Regions from separate parts of the Alcaligenes sp. NLF5-7 genome, predicted to be linked through region 1. Evidence: predicted binding sites of a transcription regulator. Region 1 holds the regulator's gene; each other region holds the start of a gene.
What was found. Region 1 encodes LexA, which represses DNA repair genes until DNA is damaged. Its sites were predicted from a motif close to ACTGTATNNNNATACAGT; they were not measured.
Positions count from the first base shown of each region.

Region 2: MID00_RS03255 (putative DNA modification/repair radical SAM protein) is a predicted target of LexA. The motif match lies at 2,137-2,154, and genes of this name have one in related genera.
Region 3: imuA (translesion DNA synthesis-associated protein ImuA) is a predicted target of LexA. The motif match lies at 2,166-2,183, and genes of this name have one in related genera.

Region 1 is NZ_CP100755.1:4,244,529-4,248,677, forward strand. It holds gene MID00_RS19600 (amino acid aminotransferase) at 1-965, shown strand, start outside; gene MID00_RS19605 (GNAT family N-acetyltransferase) at 1,037-1,597, shown strand; gene lexA (transcriptional repressor LexA) at 1,703-2,362, shown strand; gene lon (endopeptidase La) at 2,676-4,149, opposite strand, start outside.
Region 2 is NZ_CP100755.1:682,022-686,170, reverse strand. It holds gene MID00_RS03270 (MFS transporter) at 1-314, shown strand, start outside; gene MID00_RS03265 (MFS transporter) at 339-1,526, shown strand; gene MID00_RS03260 (hypothetical protein) at 1,746-2,024, shown strand; gene MID00_RS03255 (putative DNA modification/repair radical SAM protein) at 2,164-3,369, shown strand; gene MID00_RS03250 (UdgX family uracil-DNA binding protein) at 3,422-4,149, shown strand, end outside.
Region 3 is NZ_CP100755.1:3,980,126-3,984,274, forward strand. It holds gene MID00_RS18330 (succinylglutamate desuccinylase/aspartoacylase family protein) at 1-46, shown strand, start outside; gene MID00_RS18335 (NRDE family protein) at 175-1,068, shown strand; gene MID00_RS18340 (carboxypeptidase-like regulatory domain-containing protein) at 1,065-1,484, shown strand; gene MID00_RS18345 (tRNA-uridine aminocarboxypropyltransferase) at 1,471-2,085, opposite strand; gene imuA (translesion DNA synthesis-associated protein ImuA) at 2,200-2,937, shown strand; gene MID00_RS18355 (DNA polymerase Y family protein) at 2,894-4,149, shown strand, end outside.

The DNA.
Region 1 (4,149 bases):
GTGCTCAAACCCTGTTGCTGGGTGCCGACTCCCCCATCATTGCCGAAGGCCGCGCCTTGACCGTGCAATCCCTGGGCGGTACCGGTGCGCTGAAAATCGGTGCTGACTTCCTGCAGCAACTGTTGCCCCAGTCCGAGGTTTACATCAGCGATCCAAGCTGGGAAAACCACCGCGCCCTGTTCGAGCGCGCCGGCTTCAAGGTCAACACCTACGCTTACTACGATGCCGCTACGCATGGCCTGAACTTTGACGGCATGATCGCCTCGCTGCGCGCCATGCCGGCCCAGTCCATCGTGGTCCTGCACGCTTGCTGCCACAACCCGACCGGCGTGGACCCCAGCATGGAACAATGGGCCCAGATCGCCGAGCTGATCAAAGAACGTCAACTGGTTCCTTTCCTGGACATCGCTTACCAAGGCTTTGGCGCCGGTCTGGAAGAAGACGCCAGCGTAGTGCGTCTGTTTGCCAAGCTGGGTCTGTCCATGTTCATCAGCTCCTCGTTCTCCAAGTCCTTCTCGCTGTACGGCGAGCGCGTTGGCGCCCTGACCCTGGTTACTTCCAGCAAGGACGAAACCTCCCGCGTACTGAGCCAGGTCAAGCGTGTGATTCGCACCAACTACTCCAACCCACCCACACACGGTGGCAAAGTTGTGGCCACGGTACTGAACTCGCCTGAACTGTTCCAGACTTGGGCGACTGAACTGGCCGGCATGCGTGATCGCATCCGCGAAATGCGCGCCCAACTGGTTGCCAAGCTGAAAGAGCACGGCGCTACCCAAAACTTTGACTTCGTGCTGCAACAGCGCGGCATGTTCTCCTACTCCGGCCTGACTGCCGAGCAAGTCGAACGCCTGCGCCAGGAACACGGCATTTACGCTGTCAGCAGCGGCCGTATTTGCGTTGCTGCATTGAACAGCCAGAATATTGACGTCGTGGCCAAGGCCATCGCTCAAGTCCTGACGTAAGCTGTCCCTCACTACAGCCCCAACGCCCTTCTTCGGAAGGGCGTTGTCGTTCCAGCCCTTGGAGCACTACCATGACAGACACGATTTCCCTGAACACCGAACGCCTGATCTTGCGCCCCTGGAAAGCTTCCGACCTGGAGCCCTTTTTCCGCTTGAACAGCGATCCCCACGCACTGCGTTTTTATCCGGCCACCCTGGACCGTGAGCAAAGCGATGCCATCGCCCACCGCAGCCAAAGCCTGATTGACGAGCATGGCTGGGGTCCCTGGGCAGTCGAGCTGAAAGAAAACGGGGCCTTCATTGGCATGGTGGGCTTGAACCGCCCGACCGCCGATCTGTACTTTCAGCCTTGCGTGGAAGTTCTTTGGCGTTTGCTGCCTGAGTACTGGGGCAAGGGCTATGCCACCGAAGCGGCACGAGCCTGCATGGACTTTGGTTTTGACGAACTGGGCCTGGATCAAATTGTGGCGTACACCGCTCAATTGAACTTGCCTTCGCAGACCGTCATGCAACGCCTGGGCATGACAGAGCAAGCTGGTACCTTTGATCACCCCGGTGTAGCGGCGGGCCACAAACTCGCCCCCCATGTGCTGTACACCCTGGACCGCAAGGATTGGCCCCAGTCTGCCTGAGCAGCCCGAAGGGTCAAAAATTAAGCCTTTAGGGCCCTCACCGCTTGCAAAAACGCCAACTGTAACGCACAATCTTTACTGTATATATATTCAGCAGACAATACTATGACCGCCAAGCTCACCGCACGCCAACAACAAGTGCTGGACATCATTCGTTCTGAAATCGAACGGACGGGTTTCCCTCCCACTCGAGCAGAGATTGCTCAGGTGCTGGGTTTCAAATCCGCCAATGCGGCCGAAGATCATTTGAAAGCTCTGGCCCGCAAAGGCGCTATCGAGCTGACTGCCGGCGCCTCGCGCGGCATACGCCTGCTCGGTACGGATACCCGCGAAAGCGCCGCTCCCAGCAGCAACGCATTGGCCAATCTGGCTGACGCCCTCTTGCTGCCCATTATTGGTCGCGTGGCTGCCGGTAGCCCTATTTTGGCCACCGAGCATATCGAGCGCGAGATTGGCGTCGCCCCTACCCTATTCACCCAAACGCCTGATTACCTGCTGCGCGTACGCGGCTTGAGCATGAAAGACGCGGGCATTTTTGACGGCGACCTGCTGGCCGTCAAGAAAGCCAGTGAAGCGCGTAATGGGCAGATTGTGGTGGTACGTATTGGCGACGATGTCACCGTCAAGCGCCTGTCGCGCTCCAGCAATCAAGTGGTCCTCCTGCCCGAGAACCCGGACTTTGAACCCATCATCATCACCGACCCGGACTCCCTGTCTTTGGAAGGCATTGCTGTGGGTCTGATTCGTACCAGCCCGCTGCATTAAGCTTCCTCTCTCTTGGTCACCAGAGCTGTTTTACAGGCTTGGTGCTCCTGACAAGAGAAAAACCCCATATACCGTTTGGTACATGGGGTTTTTTATTGGTCGAAGTGCATGCCGATATACAGGTTTGAGCAGCCGTAAACCTCTCGCGCAAGCTTGCGACCCTCAACTCCCTCAATATCATTGCCCAAAGATCTGGCTCCCACTGCTATCAATATGACTAACCTCGAAGCCACGATCAGCCTGACCAAAATGTAAACAGGCTACCTTGGGTTCAAGGTAGCCTGTTTCACTGCTTGCTTACTACTGCTGATGCTTAGTGCTTGAAGGACTCGGAACCCGCGCCAGCAGCACGCGTGGCTGCCAAGGCCTCAGCGGCCAGGCGAGCTACTTCTTCGTCGCTCAGGGGCGTTACAGCGTCTTGCAGGGCCACTTCCAGTACACGGTCAATCCAACGCACCGGGATGATCTCCAGCGTGTTTTTCACGTTATCTGGAATATCGGCCAGGTCCTTGATGTTTTCTTCCGGGATCATCACGGTTTTGATGCCGCCGCGTTGCGCTGCCAACAGCTTCTCTTTCAAGCCGCCGATAGGCAGAACTTCGCCGCGCAAGGTGATTTCACCCGTCATGGCCACATCAGCACGAACCGGAATACCCGTCAGGCTGGACACGATAGCGGTCGTAATGGCGATACCGGCCGATGGACCGTCCTTGGGCGTAGCGCCTTCTGGAAAGTGCACGTGCAGGTCACGCTTTTCAAACACGCTATTGGCAATGCCCCACTTCTGGGCACGCGAACGTACGACTGTGCGAGCCGCTTCAACCGACTCTTTCATCACATCGCCAATCGAGCCGGTGCGCAGCACATTGCCTTTACCGGGCATATCGGCCACTTCGATGGTCAGCAACTCACCGCCCACCTCGGTCCAGGCCAGACCCGTCACCAGACCAACCTTGTTCTCTTTTTCGGCCAGGCCGAAGGAGAAACGACGTACGCCCAGGTAATCGTTCAGATTCGCCGCATTCACGACCAAGGTTTCCTGGGTCAGTGTCTTGTTGCGAGCTGCACGCGTACCGGCTTGTGGATTGGCCACCAACAGCTTGCGAACAACCTTGCGGCAGATCTTGCTGATTTCACGTTCCAGGGAACGTACACCCGCTTCACGGGTGTAGTAACGCACGATGTCGCGCACGGCATCTTCGGTCACTTCCAGCTCGCCATCCCGCACGCCGTTGTTCTTCATCAGCTTGGGCAAGAGGTAATCGAAAGCAATACGCACCTTCTCATCTTCGGTATAACCCGACAGACGAATCACTTCCATACGGTCCAGCAGGGCCGGTGGAATGTTCAAGGTGTTGCTGGTTGCCACGAACATCACGTCGGACAAGTCATAGTCCACTTCCAGGTAGTGATCCTGGAAGGTGTGGTTTTGTTCAGGGTCCAGAACCTCCAGCAGTGCCGAGGATGGGTCGCCACGGAAATCCGCGCCCATCTTGTCGATCTCGTCCAGCAGGAACAGCGGGTTACGTACACCCACCTTGCTCATGTTCTGAACCACCTTGCCCGGCATGGAGCCGATGTAGGTACGACGGTGACCGCGAATCTCGGCCTCGTCACGTACACCACCCAAAGCCATACGAATGAACTTGCGGTTCGTTGCCTTGGCAATGGACTGTCCCAGCGAGGTTTTACCCACGCCTGGAGGGCCAACCAAACACAGGATTGGAGCCTTCAGTTTGTCGACACGTTGCTGAACAGCCAGGTACTCGACAATACGTTCCTTGACC
Region 2 (4,149 bases), 870 kb from region 1:
CCAGCGTGGCACAGCTGGCAGGGGCGGTTTTGCTGGCTGGTCTGTTTTTCGCCCCCACTATGATTGTGGCCATGTCGCTGGTCGAGCGTGTGGTGCCGGAGCAGCAATTAACCGAGGGCATGACCTGGCTGCTGGCTGGTCTGAATATTGGTGTGGCTATGGGGGCTGCCGTTTCGGGGCGGATGGTGGATCAGGGCGGAGCCAGTTCCGGCTTTATGGTTGCGCTCTATGCCGCTGCCCTGATCGTCTTGCTTGCCTTGTGCAGCTATCAAAGTTTGCGCGCACCCGTAGTAGCCCGCTCCTGCGCTGTCTAGACTTCTTTCTTTGAGCATGTAGCGATGAATACCTCTTCTCTATCCATGACCGGGCAGCCCAGCAAGCGGCAGTCCTGGCTGGCCGTTATCGCCGTTGGCCTAGCCACTTTTTCCGTGGTCACGACGGAAATGCTGCCCGTAGGTTTACTGACTCCCATTGCAGACAGTTTGCAGACTTCCACGGGGACGGCTGCTTTGCTGATTTCCCTGCCTGCCTTGTTGGCAGCCCTGTTTGCGCCTCTGGTGGTGCTGGCCTCTGGTGGCGTGGACAGACGCCGCATTCTGTGCGGTTTGCTGGCCTTGCTGGTGATGGCCAATATAGCCTCCGCCCTGGCTCCCAGCATCGCCTGGATGCTGGCCGCCCGTGTTCTGGTTGGTTTTTGTATGGGAGGCATCTGGGCCATTGCAGGTGGCTTGGCATCCCGTCTGGTTCCGGCTCAGTCTGTAGGTTTGGCAACCTCGATCATCTTCGGTGGGGTTGCCGCCGCTTCTGTGTTGGGCGTGCCACTGGGCGCCTTGATGGGCGAGCTGGCTGGATGGCGCTGGGCGTTTGGCGGCATGGCGCTGCTGAGCGCTTTGGTGTTGATCTTCCATCTGGCCGTGATTCCGCCCCTGTCCGTGTCGCGCTCGACCACATGGCGTCAGTTCGCCGAGCAGTTTGGCAATCGGCAGTTATGGTTTGGTTTGCTCTTGACCCTGATTCTGGTCGCGGGGCATTTCAGCGCATTTACCTTTGTACGTCCTCTTTTGCTGTCTGTTTCCGGCATAGGTGCTCAATGGATAGGAGCCTTGTTGTTTGCTTATGGAGTGGCCGGGATTGTGGGCAATTTCCTGATCGGGATGTCGGCAGCCAAACGCACTGAAGCCAGCTTGATGGCGATAGCGTTGGGTCTAAGCATCACTGCTTTGCTTTTCTTGACAGTGGGTAGATCACCGCTGAGTGGAGGTGCGATTTTGCTACTTTGGGGCCTGGCGTATGGCGGGGTGTCGGTAGGGCTGATGAGCTGGATGATGAAGGCCGCTGCCAATGCTGTTGAGGTGGCTACGTCGTTGTACGTGGCTGTGTTCAATATCGGCATAGCGCTTGGCTCCTGGCTGGGCGGGCAGACTGTGGATGCCTACGGTTTAAGCGCGAATCTGGGGTTGGCTGGAGCCGGATCGTTTGTTGTGTTTTTGCTGCTTTTCGGAACAATTTTGCATCAAAAAAAATGAGCAGAAAAAACGGGCCCGGACTGATTTTTCCGGGTTTGCCAGGGCGCAAGCGCGGGTTATTGCTTATTGGAGTCTTGGAGGAGCGCTGCGACGATGTCTGTCAGAACTCCTTGAAATATTCTGTACATCGTTATGTTGTACGGTATAGGGATGCTTTCTGGCTGACCTCCCTTATGGGCACACAACGTCGGTATGGGTGGTCTTAATTAAGGGCCTTGTATGACGCAACTTCAGCGCTCCATCACTATTCCGCAGCTCAACCCCACAATCTGGAACACTCTTGAGCTCGTGCGCTTACGCCAAACCCCCTGGCACAAGAAACAAGCAGTTTTTGAACAATTACAGTCGCTGGGATTAGTCCAAGCCATCCCGCAAACGACGCAGACTCCTTCCCCTTTCCCCGCTCCCCTGATAGCCATGTTGACCGAAGAAGGGCGGCAATTGCTGGAAGCTCGATCCAATCATCAAGAGGCCTTGATCAAGCTTTTGGACGCGTGATCCTTTAGCTTGAGCTGGTTTGCCTGGCTTGTCCTTTGCCGGACAGGCCAGGCCGCTTGCCCTCTTTGAACGTTTTCTGGATAAGTGACGCCTTGAGCGAAAACTGTATAATGCTGTTTTTATATACAGTATTTCGATCATGGAGCTATCGCGCAAACTCGAAATTCTGGCCGACGCGGCAAAGTACGATGCCTCTTGCGCCAGCAGTGCCGCGCCCAAACGGGATTCCCGTGGGCGTACGGGTCTTGGGGCCAGTACGGGGGCCGGCATCTGTCATAGCTTTACGCCTGACGGGCGCTGCGTATCGCTGCTCAAAATACTGCTGACCAATTTTTGTCAGTATGACTGCCTGTATTGCGTGAACCGGCGCTCCAGCAACGTGCCACGCGCGCGTTTTCGGCCTGCCGAAGTGGTTGATCTGACGCTGGATTTTTATCGGCGTAACTATATAGATGGTCTGTTTCTGAGCTCGGGCATCATACGAAGTTCGGACTACACCATGGAGAGCCTGGTCGAGGTGGCGCGCTCCTTGCGCGAAGATCACCATTTTCGCGGCTATATCCACCTTAAAACCATTCCTGATGCAGATCCCCAGCTGATTACGTTGGCTGGTCTTTATGCAGACCGCCTCAGCGTCAACATCGAGCTTCCCACAGACGCTGGCCTGAGCCGTCTTGCGCCCGAGAAAAGTGGGCATACGATCAAGCGCGCCATGGGCGTCATTCGTCTGTCCCAGGAACAGGCTCAGGAGGAGAAGCGGCCTAAAGTGCCTGCCGGGCAAAGTACACAAATGATTGTCGGTGCGGATGCAGCGGATGACCGCAATATCTTGCAAACGGCGCAGACCTTGTACGGAGCCTACAAGCTCAAGCGGGTGTATTACTCGGCATTCAGCCCCATCCCGGACAGTTCGTCAGCGCTGCCAGCCCAGCCGCCGCCGCTCTTGCGGGAGCATCGTCTTTATCAGGCCGATTTCCTGCTGCGTAGCTACGGTTTCCGGGCCGAGGAGCTGTTTCAGGATAAGGGCGATTTACCCTTGGATATTGATCCCAAGCTGTCGTGGGCCTTGTCCAATCGAGCGGTTTTTCCGGTAGATCTGAATAGGGCGCCCGAGCGTCTGATTGCGCGTGTTCCGGGTATAGGCATACGCAATGCCAAGCGCCTGGTCGAGCTTCGTCAGATGCGGGCGATCCGATATCAGGACTTGATCCGTTTGCGTTGTTCCATCAAAACATTGCAGCCGTTTGTAGTGGTCCAGGATTACCGTCCCGGCCTTGCTGAGGCTGCGTCAGACAAGCTGCGACGCATGCTCTCGAGCAATCCGCAGCAACTGAGCTTGCTATGAATCCCCCTTGTGTGACGACCTTGCTTCTTTCTGGCAGCAGGAGCCAACAGTCATGATGACTCTAACGGTGAACGGCGGTTATCTGGCCTGGCGCGAGCAGGCATTACGCGCGTTGGCCGAGGGCTGGTCGCCGGAGGAGCTTTGTTGGGCAGAAGCAAGCCCGGCTTCGGGGCGGCAAGGGCAGCAAATCGGGTTGGAGTATGAAGCATCCCATACCCCGCTTTCCCCGCCTGTTTCCTTGCAAGAGCCCCATGCGCAGCAGCCCGTTTCCAGTGTGTCTGTGCGTATTTCCAAAGGGCTGGCTGCCTTGCTGCAGGATGCGGCCCTGTGTCGTGCGCCGGTGCGTTGGGCTTTGCTTTACCGTGTCCTGTGGCGCTGGCATCAGGGTGATCGCAGTGTGGAGTCTGTAGCAGACGAAGATGGTGCCCGTCTGTACGAGATGGCCAAAGCGGTACGCAAGGAAAAACACGACATGATGGCTTATGTACGGTTCCGCCATTGTGGCAAGGGCATGCAGCCCGAGTACTGGGCCTGGTTTGAACCCGAGCATGATGTGCTGGAGTGGATTGCAGACTATTTCTCCAAACGCATGGGGGGCACGTCGTGGTGTATCGCGACGCCGCAAGGGCTTGCACTGTGGGATGGTCAGAATCTGCAGCTGCAGGATGCCCCCGACAATATAGAGGCGTTACGGGCTGGCCCGGCCGATGATCAGGTGGAGGCCTTGTGGCTGCGCTATTACCAAAGCATTTTCAATCCCGCTCGGCTGAATGAAACCGC
Region 3 (4,149 bases), 260 kb from region 1:
TGTCACCGTCGTGCGTCTGGCACAAAACTACGACGCCCTTTCATAGATCGCTTAAATCTGACGTTCAAGCCCTGAATGCCAAGCCTAAAGAGGCATTCTCAATACCGAGAAAAAAAGCGGAACTTGGCGGTACTTTGGCTACCAAAGCCTGCATAGCCATCCTACAATCGGCACATGTGCATCGCTTATATCGCCGTCGGAGTTAATGCAGATTGGCCGCTGATTATTGCCGCCAATCGCGACGAATATCATGCTCGCCCCAGCCAAGCGGCTCAACCTTGGCGGGACGAGCCCGATATTCTGGCGGGTCGGGACCTGCAAGCCGGGGGCACCTGGCTGGGCCTGACACAAAGCCGTGGACGGCTAGCCTTGCTGACCAATTACCGCGAAGCCCCCAGTAACAAACACAGCAAGCAACGCTCACGCGGCGAGCTGATCCCCCAGTTTCTAAGAGACGAGCGCAGTCCCGCCGACTATCTGGAACAACTCGCCCAGGAAGGAGCCGATTACGCAGGCTTCAATCTTTTTGTGCTGGAATGGCCGGACAAGCAACAGCCTTTACGCATGGGCTATTACAGCAACCGTCATCCCAGTGGCAGCCCGCACATGCTGGAACCAGGCGTACATGTTCTGAGCAATGCCTGGCTTAATACACCTTGGCCCAAAAGCCTGTTCCTGAAAGAAACCCTGCAGGCACAACATTTTGATGGCTCGCCACCAGCGGTAGAAGGCTTGTTTCAGGGTTTACGCAATCAGGAAGTCGCAGCCGATGCCGACTTGCCCCAAACCGGCTTGAGTCTTGAGCACGAACGCTTGTTAAGCAGCCCGTTTATTGTCAGCCCCAATTACGGCACCCGCTGCACCACCGTCATCACTATTAATCAGCGCGGACATGGAATGCTGCGTGAACGCAGTTTCAATCCGCAGGCAGAACCGACCCGTCAGCATGACTGGCCGTTGTTGTGGCCCAGCTTTCATCCTGACAGCCAGCCCCACCCCTCTCATAACAGCAACAGGGCCCCTGAGGGCCCGCTTAGCCACCTTACTTCAAGCAAGGAAACCTCATGAGTCCTCGTCTTTCATTGATCGGCATTGCCATGTCGCTGGCCTTATTGAGCAGCCCCATCGTGCACGCCCAGGAACTGCCCCCCAGCCAGTATTACGGTTCAACCGAATACATCAGCGGCGGCATAGGTAGTGATGAAGCCCAACTGTTTCGCATGGTGCGCAACACCTTTCCCTTGTCCGTGAACTTTTCAGCCAACCAGGGTGAGCGCGTCGGCTATATTTCCGATGTGCAGCTGGTTATCCGTAACAGCAACGACCAAACCGTGCTGAACAGCCTGATCGACGGCCCCTACTGCCTGATCCGTCTTGGCCCCGGCAATTACAAGGTATTTGCCACTTACCAGGGCCAGACCCAGGAGCGCCAGGCCACTATTGTTGAAGGCCAGCCCCGCGAACTGAACTTCACCTGGAAGTAGGATAGTTACGCTGATACGTATCCAGGCCCATAGCCTGGATTTGTTCTTCAATCAACTGCTCGAAGGGCCGGAGCAAAGGGCTGAAATCCCGCTCCGGCTCCATAATCTGCATCAGCCGGACAATTGCTTCCAGGGTCGACACAGCCTGCGGGTCGGGCGCTTTACGCAGTCTGTAGCGCGACGCCTGTCCTTCAGGCAATACCCAATACGGCAGGGCTTGCAAAACCGGATTGCTGTGCAAGATCAGGCGTGCCTTGCGCCAGGTGCCATCTGGCACCACGATCAGATCCGGCTTCTCCCCTGGGCCTGTTGAGCCCGCCACCTTGGCTTCTGGTCCCGGAAACAGCAAAACAGGACGATGCGCCTGTGCCAGCCGGGCCTCCAGCTCAGCAAACTGCTCTCCCACCCATAGCTCTGCCCCCTTCAAACCCAAATACGCCAAGCGCGCAGTATTAAGCGCATGCCGGGCTTCGGAATGGTGCTGCAAAATCAGCACAGGACACGCTGCTTCTATCGAAGGGATCAAGGGACACAAGCAACGAGCCAAGGGCCGCTGACACTGTGCACAGCGGCCGGGACGGGTAGAAGGGGAAGAATTCATGCGAGAGCGCCAAACAGAAGGCCACAGTATATAAAAGTTCTGCTTTGAAACAGATGCCTGGTTTGCTGGCAAACAGATTTACTGTATATTTATACAGCAATCAGGAGCATACCTATGGCAAGCGCACTTCGTTCCCTTTTAGATCTTCACCCTTCCCTTTGGACAGGCAAGCATTATGCGCATGCCGCAGGCACTTGCCTGCCCAGCGGGTTTGCCGCCCTGGATGACGAACTGCCAGGAGGCGGCTGGCCTGTGGGCAGTCTGATCGAACTGCATGCACAGCAAGACAGCAGTGCCTTGTCCTTGTTGTTGCCAGCCTTGAATACGCTGCAGGCAGAGCGCTTGCGTGTTTTAGTCGCCCCGCCCTATCAACCCATGCAACAACTGTGGCGTGGTACTCCTGTTACGAACGAGCAAAACAGCTCATCAGAAAACGCCTTGCCCGCCCGCATGCTCTGGATACGCAGCCAGCACCTGAACGATACCTTGTGGGCCAGTGCCCAGGCCTTGCGTCACGGCCACTGTGCGGCTGTGCTGAGCTGGCTGCCTGCCCATGTGCCTTTAGCGGCCTTGCGTCAACTACAGCTATTAGCCAGCCATAGCGACAGCCTGTTTTTTTGTTTACGTCCGGCGCACAGTCAGACCAACAGCCCCGCCCTTTTGCGTCTTGAACTTCAGACTCGCCAAGACCAGCAGGGGCAGCCCTGGCTGGATGTTCATATCCGCAAACGACGGGGGCCTCCGTGCAAGGACAGCATTGCTTTGGCCCCTCACCACACCCTGATGCCGCCAGCGGCCATTCCGTCTCATGTACCTGTGCCTGCGACTGCCCCAGAGCCTGCTTACGCCTGAGGCCAGCCCAAAACAGCAGAACGGTATTCAAGCCGTTCTGCTGCGCTACAGCCCCCAGCTGGCACAGGTTCAAGCCGATTTATGGGTACTGAATATCAGTGCCAGCATCCGGCTGTTTGGTGGTTTGCGCCGTCTGTACCAACAGGTCCGGGCTGACTTGCAAGCCCTTATTCCCGAGCCCTGCCTGGCTCTGGCACCCACTGCCCGTGCGGCCTGCTTGCTGGCTTTATCCGGACGCAAGCAGCGTCGTTGTGCACGACGTTTGCAGGCCTGTCTGAACTCGCTTCCCATCCACTTATTGGCTCCGCCTGCCGACCAGCTGCAATGGTTGCATAGTCTGGGCTGCCATACCCTGGGCCAGTTGCACCAACTCCCCCGCGATGGCCTATCCCAGCGCGGGCTGCGTGCCCTGCTGTTGCAGTTGGACCAAGCCTACGGCACACAAAGCTGGGCGCTGGAATGGGTGCATGCCGCCCCGCAATTTACAGACAAGCTGGAAATGGATACACCATCCAATAACAAACCCACCGTCTTGCGGGCCGTAAATCGCCTATTGATCAAGCTGGAGGCCTGGTTGAATCAGTACCAGCTGGCTTGTGGACGTCTGGAGCTGGTACTACGCACAGAAAGATACAAGGACTACCCCACGACCACCCGCCTGGAGTTGCAAATGGCCCGGTCCTGCTGGCGTAGCCAGGACTTTTTGCCCGTATGGCAAGAACAGTTCCAGCAACTGCAATTACAGGCGGCCGTACAGAGCATGGTGCTGCAGGCACAGCAACTACACCCGCGCCAAACTCATGCCAGCAGCCTGTTTCCCGATGCGCGTCATTGGCAAGAGCAGGATCAACAACTGTTGGAGCGCTTGCAGGCCAGGCTGGGGGCTGAACAGATTTTGACACCTGCCGCCCAAGCCAGCTATTTGCCTGAACAGGCGAATCAATGGCTCCCCTTGTCCCGCAGCCAGCCCCCCGATGCGGACCGTCCGGCTTTGCAACGTCCATGCTGGATGCTGGACCCGGCTCAGCCTTTACAACACGATCAGCAATCCCCGCTTCTGGATCAGCAGCGCTTGCGCTTGGTCCAGGGTCCAGAACGGGTACAGACAGGCTGGTGGAGCGGCACCGGGCATCAGCAGCGAGACTACTTTATTGCCCTGTGTCCGCAGGGACGCTTGTATTGGGTTTATCGGGACTTGAGCCAGGAGCATGC